One region of the Streptomyces sp. NPDC038280 genome, then DNA from elsewhere that is predicted to be linked to it. Evidence: riboswitches for the same ligand, from Rfam matches in the RefSeq annotation. Region 1 holds a riboswitch; each other region holds the start of a gene.
The links. Region 1 has a riboswitch for cobalamin ahead of cobN (cobaltochelatase subunit CobN). Riboswitches for the same ligand answer to the same signal wherever they lie in the genome.
Positions count from the first base shown of each region.

Region 1 (4,185 bases):
GCAAAGGACTGGCGGTAGATCTCCGCGCCGTCCTTCTCGTAGTCGAACACTCTGCTCTCGCTCATCTCGTGGTGCCGGGAGGGGTACGGGGACGGGTACGGGCCGCCGAGACCGCGGCGGCCAGTGAGGTACGGGGGGTGGGGACGCCGTTCACGTCGTACTGGCCGTCGGCCGTCGCGACCACGTCCACCCACGCGCCGTGCGGATGGCCGCAGCGCCGCTCGCAGCCGGAGAAGTGGACGGGCAGCCCGCCGGGGCCGGCGGTGAGGCCGAGGGTGGGGTCGGGAGTGGCGTCCGCGCGGACGTCGGAGAGGGACTTGGCGCAGCCCGGGCGCCCGGTGCAGGCGCCGACGCCGGCCCAGGGCGAGTCGGGGGTGGTGATCAGGCCCTCGGCCGCGAGCTCCCGCAGCCGCGCCCCGGCGGCGGCGCGGTCCGCGAAGCCGGTGACGACCGCGCCGCGCCACGGGGTGAGCCGTACCTCACCGGTGTCCACGGCGGGCAGCAGGGCGCGCAGTTGGGCGACGGAGAGGCGGCCGAGCGGCGCGAGCACCGACAGCGCGGTGTCGCCGAGGAGGCCGGGGGCGGGGGGCGGGCCGGTGGGCAGGGGCGCGGGGGGTACGGGCTCCGCCGCGATCCCCGCCCGCTCCGCGTGTGCCGCCACGTCCGGTTCCTGCCCGGCGGGCAGCTCGCGCACGCGCCAGGCGCCGTTTCCGGCCGTGCGGGCGGCCGCGAGGAAGGCCTCCGCCGCGACGAGGGCGGCCCGGGATGCGTCGACGGCGGCGACACGGAAGGCACGGGCGCCGACGCGCAGGGTCACCCGCGCCGTCCCGGCCGTGGCCTGCGGCTCACCCGCGAGCGCAGCTGCCGCATCCACGGACCCTCGTGGCGCGTCCGCGAGCTCCGGGTGCGCGTCCGCCATCACCCGCGCCGCACCCGGGGACTCCGGCACCGCACCCGCGAGCGCCGCTGCCGCATCCACCATCACCGGCGCCGCGCTCGCGGACCCCCGCACCGCACCCGCGGGGTCCGGTGGCACGTCCGCGATCCCCCGCGCCGCGTCCGCCGGCTCTGCGATCAAGGTCACATCGCCGCCCAGCCCCGCCACATCACCCCGCCCGTCGTCGAGGACGAAGAGAAAACGACCGGAAAGCGCCGCCGCCCCGTCCGTCGCGCACAGCAGCGCGTCGAGCTCCCGCGCCCACAACTGCACGTCGCCGGAGCCCAGTCCGTCGAGACCGGCCGCTGGGGAAGCCACCACGTTCCGGACACGCTCGTGCGTCTCGGAGGGCAGCAGACCGGACTCCGCGAGGAGCTCCGCGAGATCCGCCCCACAGCCCTCGCTCAGGCCCCGCAGCTCGGCGTTGCCGCGCGAGGTGATGCTGAGATGCCCGTCACCCAGTGTCTCCGCCGCGTCGGCCAGCGCGAGCACCTGATGGTACGTCAATCTGCCTGCGGGCAGGCGAAGTCGGGCGAGGCGCCCGTCGTCGGCCGGGTGCAGCCGGAGCGCCCCGGGGCAGGCGTCGCCACGGTCCCGTATGAGAGGTTCGCCCCTGTTGGGCGTTGTGGGTGGGGTGGGCGGCATGGCGGCGAGCATACCCACGTGCTCGCGGGCGCCCCCCTGCCCGGTACGGGCAGCCTCTACTATGCAGAACGGCACAGGGTCCACGACCCTAGGGAGGAAGCCCGGTGAGATTCCGGCGCGGTCCCGCCACTGTGAGCCGGCCGAGAGGTCCGGTGAGTCAGGAACTCCCGCCGTCCATACGACCACCCGGGGCGCGGACAACCCCGAGGAAGGGCCTGCGCACGTGATCCTGCTGCTGTCGCACTCCGACACCGACCTGCTCAGCGCCCGCGCGGCCGGCGGTCCGGTCGCCTACCGGTTCGCGAACCCGTCCCGGCTGACGACCGGTGACCTGCCCGCCCTCCTGGAGGACGCCGACCTGGTCGTCGTACGCCTCCTCGGCGGCGTACGCGCCTGGGAGGAGGGACTGGACGTCCTTCGCGCCGCCCAGAAGCCGCTGGTCGTCCTCACCGGCGAACAGGCTCCCGACGCACAGCTGATGGAGGCCTCCACCGTCCCCATCGGCGTCGCGACCGAAGCGCACGCCTACCTCGCGCACGGCGGTCCGGACAATCTGGAGCAGCTCGCCCGCTTCCTGTCCGACACGGTCCTGCTCACCGGCCACGGCTTCGAGCCGCCCGCCGCCGCGCCGACGTGGGGCCCGCTGGAGCGAACTCCCGGACGCACCGACGGCCCGACCGTCGCCGTGCTCTACTACCGCGCCCACCACATGAGCGGCAACACCGCCTTCGTCGCCGAGCTCTGCGCCGCCATCGAGGACAAGGGCGCCCAGGCGCTGCCGCTGTACGTGGCGTCCCTGCGGGCCCCCGAGCCCGAGCTGCTCCAGCGCCTCGGCTCCGTCGACGCGATCGTCACCACCGTGCTCGCGGCCGGCGGCACCAAGCCCGCCGAGGCGCAGGCCGGCGGCGACGAGGAGGCCTGGGACGCGGGCGCGCTCGCCGCCCTCGACGTACCGATCCTGCAGGCGCTGTGCCTGACCGGCCCGCGCAGCGCCTGGGAGGAGAACGACGAGGGCCTCTCGCCGCTCGACGCCGCCAGCCAGGTCGCGGTGCCCGAGTTCGACGGCCGCCTCATCACCGTCCCGTTCTCCTTCAAGGAGATCGACGAGGACGGCCTGCCCGCGTACGTCGCCGACGCCGAGCGAGCCGCCCGGGTCGCCGGGATCGCCGTCCGCCACGCTCGTCTGCGGCACATCCCGAACACCGAGAAGCGCCTCGCGCTGGTCCTCTCCGCCTACCCGACCAAGCACTCCCGCATCGGCAACGCGGTCGGCCTCGACACCCCCGCCTCCGCCGTCGCCCTGCTGCGCCGCCTCCAGACCGAGGGGTACGACTTCGGCCAGGAGGAGGTGCCCGGTCTCGTCTCCGGCGACGGCGACGAGCTGATCTACGCGCTGATCGAGGCGGGCGGTCACGACCAGGACTGGCTCACCGAGGAGCAGCTCGCCCGCAACCCGGTCCGTATCCCGGCCGCCGACTACAAGCGCTGGTACGCGACCCTGCCGGCCGAACTCCGGGAGTCGGTCGAGCGGCACTGGGGCCCGCCGCCCGGCGAGATGTTCCTGGACCGCTCCCGCAACCCGGAGGGCGACATCGTCCTCGCCGCGCTGCGGCGCGGCAATCTGCTGGTCCTCATCCAGCCGCCGCGCGGCTTCGGCGAGAACCCGATCGCGATCTACCACGACCCCGATCTGCCGCCCTCGCACCACTACTTGGCGGCCTACCGCTGGATCGCCGCCTCGGCGGACGACGGCGGTTTCGGCGCCGACGCCATGGTCCACCTGGGCAAGCACGGCAACCTGGAGTGGCTGCCCGGCAAGAACGCGGGCCTGTCCGCCGCGTGCGGCCCCGACGCCGCCCTCGGCGACCTGCCGCTGGTCTATCCCTTCCTCGTCAACGACCCGGGCGAGGGCACGCAGGCCAAACGGCGCGTCCACGCGACCCTCGTCGACCATCTCGTACCGCCGATGGCGCGGGCCGAGTCCTACGGTGACATCGCCCGCCTGGAGCAGCTGCTCGACGAGTACGCGGCGATCTCCTCGATGGACCCGGTGAAGCTCCCGGCGATCCGCGCGCAGATCTGGACGCTGATCCAGGCAGCCAAGCTCGACCACGACCTCGGGCTCGAAGACCGCCCCGACGACGACGGGTTCGACGACTTCCTGCTCCACGTCGACGGCTGGCTGTGCGAGGTCAAGGACGCGCAGATCCGCGACGGACTGCATGTGCTCGGTGGCGCCCCGACCGGCCCCGAGCGGGTCAACCTGGTGCTCTCCATCCTCCGTGCCCGCCAGATCTGGGGCGGAACACAGGCGCTTCTCGGCCTGCGCGAGGCGCTGGGCCTGGACGAGTCGGCCGCGACCCGCACCGCCGCCGACGAGACGGAGGCCGCCGCCCGCGCGCTCGTCCAGGCGATGGAGGACGCCGACTGGAACCCCGGCTCCGTCGCGGCCGTGGCCGCCGGTCACCCGCCAGCGGTCGTCGACATCCTCGACTTCGCCGCCCGCCAGGTCGTGCCGCGCCTCGCCGCGACGACCGATGAACTCGACCACGCCGTCCACGCGCTGAACGGCGGCTTCGTCCCGGCGGGGCCGTCCGGCTCGC
Region 1 is NZ_JBVJYZ010000006.1:326,523-330,707, forward strand. It holds gene ACZ7J0_RS16395 (precorrin-8X methylmutase) at 1-65, opposite strand, end outside; gene ACZ7J0_RS16400 (cobalamin biosynthesis protein CobG) at 62-1,594, opposite strand; cobalamin riboswitch at 1,635-1,768, shown strand; gene cobN (cobaltochelatase subunit CobN) at 1,806-4,185, shown strand, end outside.

Region 2 (4,185 bases), on a different contig from region 1:
TCGGGTGATCGCTCCTTCAAGTCGCGGTCGTTCAGGTCGCTGTCGTTCGGGTCGCTGTCGTTCAGGGCGCGGGTGTGCGGGACGCCCTCGTCCGGGTCGCTCCGGTGCGGGACACTGTCGCGCGGCCCGTGCGCGGGTGCCGCCCGCCGGGCTCACGGGGCACCCGGCGGGACGAACGGCAGTCCCGCGGGCGGACCCTGTTCGATGAGCCGCATCAGCGCGTCGGTGTCGGCGTGCTCCTCGATCAGATCGCCGAGCCGGTCCAGCTGCTCCTCGCGCAGTGCGCCGAAGCTGGTGTCGGGCGACGGGACGAAGCGGCGGCCCGCCGCGGCCGCGACCCGCCGCAGGAACGCCCGCCGGAACCCGTCGCTCTCCAGCGACCCGTGCCAGTGCGTCCCCCACACCGAGCCGACCCGGCAGCCGTCCAGGAACGGCTCCCCGCCCCGTACGTCGGCGACGCCGTGGTGGATCTCGTACCCCTCGACCCGCTCCCCGAGGGCCTCGCCCACGGGCCGCGCGAGGGTCTTCTCGGGCGCGAACCGCACCCGTACCGGCAGCAGCCCGAGCCCCTCGACCGCCCCGGCCTTCGACTCGACGTCGTCCTCGATGTGCTCGGACAGCGCCTGGAACCCGCCGCAGATGCCGAGGACCGGCCGGCCATCCGCCGCGCGCCGCGCCAGGGCGTCCGCGAGCCCGCGCTCGCGCAGCCACGCCAGGGCCTTCACGGTGCCCCGGGTGCCGGGGACGACCACGAGGTCCGCGTCGACGAGCTCCTCGGGCCGGTCCACGAACCGCACCACCACGCCGGGTTCGGCGGCGAGCGCGTCCACGTCCGTGAAGTTGGACATCAGGGGCACGGCACAGACCGCCACCCGCAGCACGTCCTCACCGACCGGCGGCGCGACGACGGACTCCCGTACGGCGCCCCGCAGGGACACCCGCAGCCCGTCCTCCTCGTCGATGCCGAGCCCGTGCGCGTAGGGCAGCACACCGAACGTCCGCCGTCCGGTGAGCCCGTGGAGCATCTCCAGGCCCGGCTCCAGCAGCGTCACGTCGCCGCGGAACTTGTTGACGAGATAGCCCGCGATCAGTTCCTGGTCCTCGGGCGCGAGCAGCGCCGTCGTCCCGAAGAACTGCGCGAAGACCCCGCCCCGGTCGATGTCCCCGACCACGACGACGGGAAAGCGGGCGGCCCGCGCGATCCCCATGTTCACGATGTCCGTACGCCGCAGATTGATCTCCGCCGGACTGCCGGCCCCCTCGCAGATCACGGCGTCATACGTGCCCCGCAGCTCCTCCAGGCACGCCACCACGGGCTCGAAGAGCTGCCGCTGTCTTCCCCCGTGGTAGCCGCGAGCGCTCAACTCGCCCACCGGCTTGCCCATGAGGACGACCTGGCTGGAGCGGTCGCTGCCCGGCTTGAGCAGTACCGGGTTCATCAGCGCGGTCGGCTCCACCCGGGCGGCCTGCGCCTGCATGGCCTGGGCGCGCCCGATCTCGGCGCCCCCGCGGGTCACGAAGGAGTTGAGGGACATGTTCTGCCCCTTGAAGGGGGCGACCTTCACGCCCTTGCGGACCAGCCAGCGGCAGATACCCGCCGTGACGACACTCTTGCCCGCGTCGGAGGTGGTCCCCGCCACCATCAGTCCGCCACTCACGCACGCCTCCCCTTGATGGACCCGGCGGCCAGCCGTCCGGCCACACACACCGCGAGGGTCAGCGCGCTCACCCGGCGCGACAGCCGCACCGCGCGTTCGATGTCCGCGACCCCGACGTCGCGGCCCCCGCCGTTCAGTACGGGCCGGTGCTCGACCCGTCCGCCGTACGAGAGGGTGCCGCCGAGCCGTACGCCCAGAGCGCCCGCGAAGGACGCCTCCACCGGCCCCGCGTTGGGGCTCGGGTGCTTGGCCGCGTCGGCCCGCCAGGCGCGCCGCGCGCCGCGCGGGTTCCCGCCCGCGAGCGTCGCCAGGGCGGCGGTCAGCCGGGCCCCGGGCCAGCCGGCCACGTCGTCGAGGCGGGCCGACGCCCAGCCGAACCGGCGGTAGCGGGGGGACTTGTGCCCCACCATCGCGTCCAGGGTGTTCACGGCACGGAAGCCCACCAGGCCCGGCACGCCCCCGAGCGCGCCCCACACCAGCGCCCCCACCACGGCGTCGGACGTGTTCTCGGCGACGGACTCCACGACCGCGCGGGCGATCCCCGGGCCGTCCAGTGTCTGCGGGTCGCGGCCACACAGATGAGGCAGGCGCTCGCGGGCCACGTCGATGTCCCCGGCGGCCAGAGCCCCGCCGATGGCGCGTGCCTCACGCCCCAGGGACGTACCGCCGACGACGGACCAGACGGACGCGGCGGTCAGGGCGACGGAGGCGGCGCGACGGCCGCGGACGGCGCGGGTGGCGAGGGCGGCGGCCGCCACGGCGCCTCCGGCGCACACGGCGGTGTGCGCGGCGCCCCAGCCCCGATGGTCGCGCCACAACACGCCCTCGACGGCGCCGGCTGCCCTGCCGAACGCGGCGACGGGGTGCCCGCGGCGGGGATCGCCGAGAACCAGATCGGCCACCAGACCGGCGGTGGCGCCGTACGCGAAGACAGCTGTGGCTGTATTACGGCCAGGCATGGCGCAATGTCCTCACTCAGGGTCCGCGCCCTGGCTCGACGTGACCGGCGGTGAGAGTTCCTGACTCCCGAGCTCGCGCTCGGTCACAGTGGCGGGACCGCGCCGGATTCGCACCGGACTTCCTCTACTGCCGCCGTAAACGGCCTCGGCAGTCCACCACGCTGCCCGAACGCCCGTCAACTCACCGTTGACCTGCGGCAGCACACTGTGCGCAGGCCCACAGCCCCCTGGAGCGGGCCCCGGAAAAAACGACGGCCGGGAGGCCCTCACCCGAAGGTGGGAGCCGCCCGGCCGCGAGCCGTGCGGAAGGTCAGACGACGATCAGATAGATGCCGTACGCCACGGCCGCCGCGCACAGGGCGAAGCAGGCGTAGGCGCCGGTGCGGGCCATGGTGGCCGACCCACCCTGAGCGGCGGCGGACTCCTGCTTGGAGAGGCCGACGATGCCGAGGGTGAAGAGGCCCACCAGGGCGACGGTGGCCACGAGGCTGACACCGAAGACGGTGCCGAGAGCTGCCCAGTCGATCTTCATGCTGAGGTCCTTGGTTCCTTACACCGTGGCCGGACGCGCCGGGTCGGCGGCGGCCGGGGGCGGGGTCGGGATGGTCGTCTTCAGGTCGGTGCCCGCCAGGGTGGCGGCGACGCCGGCCGGCGGCGGGGAGACGGCCGCGATGGCGGTGGTCACGACGCCCGCGGGCTCCGCGATCTCGTCGTCGGTGACGTTGTGGTGGTCGATCGGCTTGCGGCGCGACAGCGTCCAGATGACACCGGAACCGGCGATCAACAGGGCGGCGGTGGCGGCGACGCCCCAGGAGCCCTGACCGGTCAGGAACTCGGCGGTGGCGGCCACCAGACCGGCGGCCGGCAGGGTCAGACCCCAGGCGACGAACATCCGGGTCGCGGTCGACCAGCGGACCACGCCGCCCTTGCGACCGAGGCCCGCGCCCATCACGGCGCCGGAGCAGGACTGGGTGGTGGAGAGCGAGAAGCCCAGGTGCGAGGAGGCCAGGATGACCGTGGCGGCGCTGGTCTGGGCGGCGAAGCCCTGCGGCGGCCGGAGGTCGGTGAGGCCCTTGCCCATGGTGCGGATGATGCGCCAGCCACCGAGGTACGTGCCCATCGCGATCGCCAGACCGGCGGCGACGATGACCCACATCGGAGGGTTGGAGCCGGGGGCGAGGACGCCGCCGGTCACCAGGGCCAGGGTGATGACACCCATGGTCTTCTGGGCGTCGTTGGTGCCGTGCGCCAGGGAGACGAGACCGGCGGAGGCGATCTGGCCGGCCCGGTAGCCCTTGGCGGTGGACTTCTCGTCCGTACGGCTGCCGATCCTGTACGTCAGCCTGGTGGCGAGCATCGCGGCGAGACCGGCGACGATCGGCGCGGCGACGGCGGGGAGCAGAACCTTGGTGACCACGACGCTGCCGTTGACCGACGACCAGCCGGCCGACATCACCGCGGCGCCGATGAGGCCGCCGAAGAGCGCGTGGGACGAGCTGGACGGCAGGCCGAGCAGCCAGGTCAGCAGGTTCCAGAGGATGGCGCCGACGAGCGCCGCGAAGATCACT
Region 2 is NZ_JBVJYZ010000008.1:240,923-245,107, forward strand. It holds gene ACZ7J0_RS18975 (putative cobaltochelatase) at 1-1, opposite strand, end outside; gene ACZ7J0_RS18980 (cobyric acid synthase) at 153-1,643, opposite strand; gene ACZ7J0_RS18985 (cobalamin biosynthesis protein) at 1,655-2,617, opposite strand; cobalamin riboswitch at 2,653-2,790, opposite strand; gene ACZ7J0_RS18990 (hypothetical protein) at 2,928-3,149, opposite strand; gene ACZ7J0_RS18995 (inorganic phosphate transporter) at 3,168-4,185, opposite strand, start outside.
Region 2: linked by a shared signal. The riboswitch ahead of ACZ7J0_RS18985 (cobalamin biosynthesis protein) and the one ahead of cobN (cobaltochelatase subunit CobN) in region 1 are both predicted to bind cobalamin.

Region 3 (4,185 bases), on a different contig from region 1:
CGCCGGCATCCTCACATTCCTCCGTCACGATCCGTATCGTGAACCGTGACCACGCCAGCCGGCCGAGGAGATGCCAGTGAGGATGCTGATCAACGTCCCGGAGACCGTCGTCGCCGACGCCCTGCGCGGAATGGCGGCCGCCCATCCCGAGCTCGTCGTCGACGTGGAGAACCGGGTCGTGCTGCGCCGGGACGCCCCGGTCGCCGGAAAGGTGGGTCTTGTGTCCGGGGGCGGGTCCGGGCACGAGCCCCTGCACGGCGGCTTCGTCGGGCCCGGCATGCTTGCCGCCGCCTGCCCAGGAGAGGTGTTCACCTCCCCCGTGCCGGACCAGATGGTGCGCGCGGCCGCGGCCGTCGACAGCGGGGCCGGAGTGCTCTTCGTCATCAAGAACTACACCGGTGACGTCCTCAACTTCGAGATGGCCGCCGAGCTCGCCGAGGACGAGGGCGTCCAGGTCGCCAAGGTGCTCGTGAACGACGACGTCGCGGTGACGGACAGCCTCTACACGGCAGGCCGTCGCGGCACGGGCGCCACGCTCTTCGTGGAGAAGATCGCGGGAGCGGCGGCCGAGGAGGGGCAGCCGCTGGAGCGGGTGGAGAGCGTCGCCCGTCAGGTGAACGAGAGTGCGCGGAGCTTCGGAGTGGCGCTGAGCGCCTGCACCACACCCGCGAAGGGCGGCCCCACCTTCGAGCTTCCGCCCGGCGAACTGGAGTTGGGCATCGGCATCCACGGCGAGCCCGGGCGTGAGCGGCGCGCCATGATGACCTCGCGGGAGATCGCTGACTTCGCCGTCCACGCCGTACTGGAGGACCTGCGCCCCGACGGACCCGTCCTGGCCCTGGTCAACGGCATGGGCGCCACACCGCTGCTGGAGCTGTACGGCTTCAACGCGGAGGTGCAGCGCGTCCTGCGCGAGCGGGGCGTCCCGGTGGCCCGCACCCTCGTCGGCAACTACGTGACCTCGCTCGACATGGCCGGCTGTTCGGTCACCCTGTGCCAGGTGGACGACCAACTGCTGCGGCTCTGGGATGCTCCGGTGGAGACCCCCGCCCTGCGCTGGGGCCGGTGAGAAGGGACATGACCGCGGCGACCGTGCTCGACGCCGACTTCTTCCGCCACTGGCTCTCCACCGCCGCGGCCGCCGTGGACCGCGAGGCCGACCGCCTCACCGAGCTGGACTCGGCCATCGGCGACGCCGACCACGGGACCAACCTCCGGCGCGGATTCACCGCCGTCGTCGCCGCCTTGGAGAAGGAGAGCCCCGACACGCCCGGAGCCGTGCTGACGGCGGCGGGACGACAGCTGATCTCGACCGTCGGCGGCGCGTCCGGTCCGCTGTACGGGACGCTGCTGCGACGCATGGGCAAGGCGCTCGGCGACGCCCCCGAGGTGACCCGCGCTCAACTGGCCGACGCGCTGCGGGCCGGGGTCGCTGCCGTGGCGCAGCTCGGCGGGGCGGCGGTCGGGGACAAGACCATGCTGGACGCCCTGGAACCGGCCGCGGAGAGGCTCGCCGAGTCGTTCGCCGCGGCGAGGGAAGCCGCCCGGGAAGGCGCGGTGGCGACCGTACCCCTCCAGGCCCGCAAGGGCAGGGCCAGTTACCTCGGTCCGCGCAGCATCGGCCACCAGGATCCGGGAGCCACCTCCTCCGCGCTGCTGATCGCGGCGCTCGCCGACACCGCGCAGGACCAGGGGGTGTCCGCGTGAGCGACCAGGTGGGCATCGTCCTCGTCTCGCACAGCGCCGCCGTCGCCACCTCGGTCGCCTCGCTGGCCCAGGGGCTCGCGGGCGGGGCAACGGCCCCGATCGCGCCGGCCGGCGGCACGCCCGACGGCGGCCTGGGCACCAGCTCCGAACTCATCGCGGCCGCCGCCGCCTCGGTCGACCGGGGCGCGGGCGTGGCGGTCCTGGTCGATCTGGGCAGCGCCGTCCTGACCGTGAAGGCGCTGCTGGCCGAGGGCGACGAACTCCCCGGGCAGACCCGGCTCGTCGACGCGCCGTTCCTCGAAGGCGCGGTGGCGGCCCTGGTGACGGCGTCGGCGGGCGGGGACCTGGACGCGGTCGAGGCGGCGGCGTCGGAGGCGTACGGCTACCGCAAACAGTGACACCGGTGAAGGGTCGCGCCGGATGGTGCGACCGTGCGCGGGTTGTGATGTACCTGGTCAAAGCACTAATGTCACACCGCCTTGGTGTACGGGAAACCGGTGCGGTACCGGTGCGGCCCTCGCCACTGTGATCGGGAAGTCCGGCTCCATCCACTCGGGGAACGCCCCCGGGGGAAGCCACTGGAACGCCGCGGAACACCGCGGTCTCCGGGAAGGCGGAGCGCCCGGACGGCATCACCCGTAAGCCAGGAGACCGGCCGAGGTGCGCTGTCCATCCACGAGGTGCTGGAGAGGGTCTTCCCAACCATGCATATAGCCGAGGGGTATCTGCCCCCGTTGCACGCGGCCGCCTGGGGCGTCGCTTCCGCCCCCTTCGTCGTTCACGGCGTACGGGCCCTGACCAAGGAGGTCAAGGCCAATCCGGAGTCCACTCTGCTGCTCGGCGCGTCCGGCGCGTTCACGTTCGTCCTGTCCGCGCTCAAGCTTCCCTCGGTGACGGGGAGTTGCTCCCACCCGACCGGGACGGGGCTGGGGGCGATGCTTTTCCGGCCCCCGATCGTGGCGGTCCTGGGCACGATCACCCTGCTCTTCCAGGCGCTGTTGCTCGCGCACGGCGGACTGACCACTCTGGGCGCCAACGCCTTCTCCATGGCGATCGTCGGGCCGTGGGCGGGGTACGGCGTGTACTGGCTCCTGCGGCGGTTCGACGTGCCCCTGATGGTCAGCGTGTTCTTCGGCGCGTTCGTCGCCGACCTGTCGACGTACTGCGTCACCAGTGTCCAGCTCGCGCTGGCGTTCCCCGACCCGAGCAGCGGATTCGTCGGCGCACTGGGGAAGTTCGGGGGCATCTTCGCCGTCACCCAGATCCCGCTGGCCGTCAGCGAGGGGCTGCTCACCGTGCTGGTGATGCGGCTGCTCATCCAGTCGAGCAAGGGTGAACTGACCCGGCTCGGTGTGCTGCTCCAGGGCGGCCGCGCCCGGCGCGAGAACGAGGAAAAGGCGGAGGCGGCGCTCTGATGTCCCGTAACGCGAAGATCAACGCCCTGCTCCTCGTCGTCGTCGCGGCGCTCGCGGTGCTGCCGCTGGTCCTGGGCCTGGGCGACCACAAGGAGGAGCCGTTCACGGGGGCGGACGGTGAGGCCGAAGCGGCCATCACCGAGATGGAGCCGGACTACGAACCCTGGTTCAGCCCGCTGTACGAGCCCCCGTCGGGCGAGATCGAGTCGGCACTGTTCTCGCTCCAGGCGGCCCTGGGCGCCGGAGTCCTCGCGTACTACTTCGGACTCCGCAGGGGGCGCAGGCAGGGCGAGGAGCGCGCGGCCGACCGGGCCGCCAACAGGGCCGGCGAGGCGAAGACACCGGCAGACGACGGCCCGGCCCTCGACGTCCCCGCCCTCGAGGACAGCGGCAGCGCCCGCGCGGACGCGTCCGCCGCCGGCGATCCGCTCGCCTGACCGCCGGTGCTGCCGATCGACGCCGCGGCCCACAGCAGCCGCTGGCGCCGCCGTCATCCGTGCGAGAAGGCCGTTCTGGGCTTCGGGCTGACGCTGTGCGCGGTGTGCCTGCCGCCCTGGCCGGGTGCGGTGCTGGTCGCCGCCGCCACGCTCACCGTGCTTCTCGGGCCCGCCGGGGTCGCGCCGCGCCAGTTGTGGCGGGCGTTCCGCATCCCCCTGGGATTCTGCGTTACGGGAGCGGTACCGCTGCTGTTCCAGGTCGGCGGGGAAGGCGGGTTCGTCACGGTCGCGCCCGGCGGACCGGTGCACGCGGCGGAACTGCTGCTGCGTACGTCGGCGGCCTCGCTCGGGGTGCTGCTGTTCGCCTTCACGACTCCGGTCTCCGATGTCCTGCCCCGGCTGGTGCGGGCGGGTGTCCCCGCGCCGGTCGTGGACGTGGCCTTGGTGATGTACCGGATCAGTTTCCTCCTGCTGGACGCGATGTCCCGGATCCGGCAGGCGCAGGCGGCTCGGCTGGGCCTGACCACCCGGTCGGCCACCTGGCGTTCGCTGGCCGGGCTGGGGGCGACGGCGTTCGTCCGCGCCTTCGACCGTGCCCAGCGGCTGCAGACGGGTCTGGCCGGACG
Region 3 is NZ_JBVJYZ010000003.1:400,757-404,941, reverse strand. It holds gene dhaK (dihydroxyacetone kinase subunit DhaK) at 77-1,069, shown strand; gene dhaL (dihydroxyacetone kinase subunit DhaL) at 1,093-1,707, shown strand; gene ACZ7J0_RS10140 (PTS-dependent dihydroxyacetone kinase phosphotransferase subunit DhaM) at 1,704-2,105, shown strand; cobalamin riboswitch at 2,171-2,381, shown strand; gene ACZ7J0_RS10135 (energy-coupling factor ABC transporter permease) at 2,412-3,122, shown strand; gene ACZ7J0_RS10130 (energy-coupling factor ABC transporter substrate-binding protein) at 3,122-3,559, shown strand; gene cbiQ (cobalt ECF transporter T component CbiQ) at 3,566-4,185, shown strand, end outside.
Region 3: linked by a shared signal. The riboswitch ahead of ACZ7J0_RS10135 (energy-coupling factor ABC transporter permease) and the one ahead of cobN (cobaltochelatase subunit CobN) in region 1 are both predicted to bind cobalamin.

Region 4 (4,185 bases), on a different contig from region 1:
TTCTTCAGCTCGTCGACCAAGTAGCCGTTGACCTGGAGGAATTCGCCGCTCAAGGTCTCGCGCTTGAAGAGGTTGGAGACCTGCGGCTCGATGCACTCGTACACGCCCGCGATGGAGGCGATGGTCGCCGTCGGAGCGATGGCGAGCAGCAGCGAGTTGCGCATGCCGACCGAGGCGATCCGGGCGCGCAGGGCCGCCCAGCGCTCCGGCCAGTTCAGCTCCACGTCGTAGTGGTCGGGGTGCAGGACACCGCGCGCGGCGCGGGTCTTCTCCCAGGCGGGGAGCGGGCCGCTCCGCTCGGCGAGGTCGGTGGACGCCTCGTACGCCGCGAGCATGATCCGCTCGGCGATCCTCGTCGACAGGGCGCGGGCCTCGGCCGAGTCGAAGGGCAGCCGCAGCTTGAAGAAGACGTCCTGGAGGCCCATCGCTCCCAGGCCCACCGGACGCCAGCGGGCGTTGGAGCGGCCCGCCTGCTCGGTCGGGTAGAAGTTGATGTCGACGACCCGGTCGAGGAAGGTGACGGCCGTACGGACCGTCTGGTCGAGGCGCTCCCAGTCGATGTCGCCCGAGGCGAGCACGAACGCCCCGAGGTTGACCGAGCCGAGGTTGCAGACGGCCGTCTCGCCGTCGTCCGTCACCTCCAGGATCTCGGTGCACAGGTTCGATGAGTGGACCGTGTGGCCGGGCTCCGCCGTCTGGTTCGCGGTGCGGTTGGACGCGTCCTTGAAGGTCATCCAGCCGTTGCCGGTCTGGGCCAGGGTGCGCATCATACGGCCGTACAGGTCCCGGGCCGGCATGGTCTTGCGCGCCAGACCCCTGGCCTCGGCCGCGCGGTAGGCGGCGTCGAACGCGTCGCCCCAGAGGTCGACCAGCTCGGGCACGTCGGCCGGGGAGAACAGCGACCACTCGGCGTCGGCGTTCACCCGGCGCATGAACTCGTCGGGGATCCAGTGCGCGAGGTTGAGGTTGTGCGTACGGCGCTGGTCCTCACCGGTGTTGTCGCGGAGCTCCAGGAACTCCTCGATGTCGGCGTGCCAGGTCTCCAGGTAGACGGCGGCGGCGCCCTTGCGCCGGCCGCCCTGGTTCACGGCGGCGACGGAGGCGTCGAGGGTCTTGAGGAACGGCACGATGCCGTTGGAGTGCCCGTTCGTGCCGCGGATCAGCGAACCGCGGGCGCGGATGCGGGAGTACGAGAGCCCGATGCCGCCGGCGTGCTTGGAGAGGCGCGCCACCTGGTGGTAGCGGTCGTAGATCGAGTCGAGTTCGTCCTGCGGGGAGTCCAGCAGGTAGCAGGAGGACATCTGCGGGTGCCGGGTGCCCGAGTTGAAGAGCGTGGGGGAGGAGGGCAGATAGTCGAGCCGGCTCATCAGGCCGTACAGCGCGGCGACCTCGTCCAGCGCGCGGACGCTCTCGTCCTCGGCGAGCCCGGCGGCCACCCGGAGCATGAAGTGCTGCGGGGTCTCGACGACCTTGCGGGTGATCGGGTGCCGGAGCAGATAGCGCGAGTAGAGCGTCCGCAGACCGAAGTAGCCGAAGCGGTCGTCCGCGTCGGGATCGATGAGCGCGTCGAGCCGTGCCGTGTGGAGGCCGACGAACTCGGCCGTGCGGTCGGCGATCAGGCCTTCGCGGTGGCCGACGGCGACCGACGCGGAGAACGACACGGCGCCCTGGCCCGCGGCCTCGTCCGCGATCGTGCGGGTGAGCAGCCGGGCGGCGAGCCGTGAGTAGGCGGGGTCCTCGGAGATCAGCCCTGCGGCCGCCTCGGTGGCCAGCTCCCGCAGTTCCGCCGCGTCCGAACCGGCGTGCCGACCGCGCAGCGCGGCGGCCGCGACCCGTCCGGGGTCGGTGTCGGGCAGGTCGGCGGTGAGGTCGGTCAGGATCCGCAGAAGCACGGTCCCGGGTCCGTCGGTCTCGATCACCGATGCCGGATCGGCGGGCGCGATGGTCACGTGGGGGCTCTCCCTCGCTCGGCTCGGGGCCGGCGGGGGGAGGCGGCGGGGCGCACGGGCACACACCGGCGAGCGGTGGATGCGCGGCGTCCACCGGCCCACTCCACGAGGCCCGGACGTCTTGGCGCCAGGACCGGACGGACCAGGCGCACCATCGGCAGGTGTTCGGACTTGAGGGTGCACGGAGGCACCTGACACACCGTTGCGGGACAGTTCCGGATTCGCACCGGATTCCCCTGCGGCGACAGCGAGCATGAGCATACATGTGGGGGGCGATGGATGCGTCACCCCCCACATGTTGTGTCTTCGCGTGTGGAGGGCGGTTCAGAGCTCCAACGCGTAGGTGAGCAGCGGCGGGAGCTCGGGGACCGGCTTCCAGTCCCGGTCCGGGGTCCTGGTGAAGCCCAGCCGGTCGTAGATCCGGTGGGCGGAGGTCATGGAGGGGTGCGTGGACAGCACGAGCCGTACGCAGCCCTCCGTGGCCCGTGCCCGCTCCACGCAGGCCCGGACGAGCGCCTCCCCGATGCCCCGCCCCCGCGCGTCCGTCGCGACCGCGAGCATCCGGAACTCGGCCTCGCCGTCCCGGGCGAGATCGGCCCAGGGGCCGCCGGAGCCGACGAACGCCACGCCGCCGAGCAGTCGCCCGTCCGTGTCGACGGCGACGAGCACCTCGGCCTCGGCGTCCCGCCGGGCCACATCCCGCAGGACGTGCAGATAGCTGTCCTCCTCGCCGAGGTCGAGGAGGCCGTCGCCGAGGTAGACGCGGGCGGTGAGCGCGCCCAGTTCCTCGTACTCGGCGGGGGTGACGCGCCTGATGGTGAAGTCCATGGTGGGCAGTGTGCCCGGCGGACACGGCGAAGGGCCCGGAATTTCCCTCGCGGGAACTCCGGGCCCTTCGTACGGTCGTGCTGGTCAGTGCCCGCCCGGCGACCCCGCCGTGGCCGGCGGCAGCTCCACCTGCACGCCCGGGTCGCCCGCGTCCGCCGTGTAGTCCGACGGGGACGTCTCGTCGATGCCGTCGGGGGCCTTGACGGCCCGCAGGACGAAGGTCAGGACCACCGTCACCACCACGTTGAGGACGAACGCGGTGAGACCGATGTAGCCGATCTCGCCGATGCCCGGGATCTCCGCGGACGAGCCGCCGAAGTGCTTCTGCGTGGGGCTCGCGACGCCGTACGCGGCCGCCGTGCCGTAGACCATGCCCACGGCCCAGCCGGCGAGCAGCGCCCAGCGGTGGCACCAGCGGGTGAACAGGCCGCCCACCAGCGCCGGGAAGGTCTGCAGGATCCAGATGCCGCCCAGCAGCTGGAAGTTGATCGCGACGGTCTTGTCCATGGTGAGGACGAAGGCCAGCGCACCCACCTTCACCAGCAGCGACACCAGCTTGGACACCTTGGTCTCCTGCTCCGGAGTGGCGTCCGGCTTCAGGAAGTCCTTGTAGATGTTGCGGGTGAAGAGGTTCGCGGCGGCGATCGACATGATGGCCGCCGGGACCAGCGCGCCGATGCCGATGGCGGCGAAGGCGACACCCGCGAACCAGTCCGGGAACATGTTCTCGAACAGCTGGGGGATGGCCAGCTGGCCGTTCTTCACCTTCACGCCCGCGGCGATCGCCATGAAGCCGAGCAGCGCCAGCAGACCCAGCATCAGCGAATAGAGCGGCAGGATCGTGGTGTTGCGGCGGATCACGTCACGGCTGCGCGAGGAGAGCGTCGCGGTGATCGAGTGCGGATACATGAAGAGCGCGAGGGCCGAGCCGAGCGCGAGCGTCGCGTAGCCCCACTGGCCCATCTCCCCGGGCACGAGCGCGCCGCGCGGCTTGCCGGTCGCCGGGTTGATCTGCGCGTACGCCTCACCGGCCTTGGCGAAGATCTCGTCGAAGCCGCCGAGCTTGATCGGGATGTAGATGATCGCCACCGCGATGACGATGTAGATCAGCGTGTCCTTGACGAACGCGATGAGCGCCGGGGCCCGCAGACCCGAGGAGTAGGTGTACGCCGCGAGGACACCGAAGGCGATCAGCAGCGGCAGGTCCTTGATGAACCAGTGGGTGGTCTCGCCGCCGCCCACGCCCATCACGTCGAGCACGGCCTGGATGCCGACGAGCTGGAGCGCGATGTACGGCATGGTGGCGAGGATGCCGGTGACCGCGACCGCCAGGGAGAGGCCCTTTGAGCCGAAGCGGCCGCGGACGAAGTCGGAGGTGGTGACGTAGCCGTGCTTGTGCGACACCGAC
Region 4 is NZ_JBVJYZ010000009.1:13,319-17,503, reverse strand. It holds gene ACZ7J0_RS19390 (ribonucleoside-diphosphate reductase subunit alpha) at 1-1,949, opposite strand, end outside; cobalamin riboswitch at 2,089-2,210, opposite strand; gene ACZ7J0_RS19385 (GNAT family N-acetyltransferase) at 2,274-2,777, opposite strand; gene mctP (monocarboxylate uptake permease MctP) at 2,862-4,185, opposite strand, start outside.
Region 4: linked by a shared signal. The riboswitch ahead of ACZ7J0_RS19390 (ribonucleoside-diphosphate reductase subunit alpha) and the one ahead of cobN (cobaltochelatase subunit CobN) in region 1 are both predicted to bind cobalamin.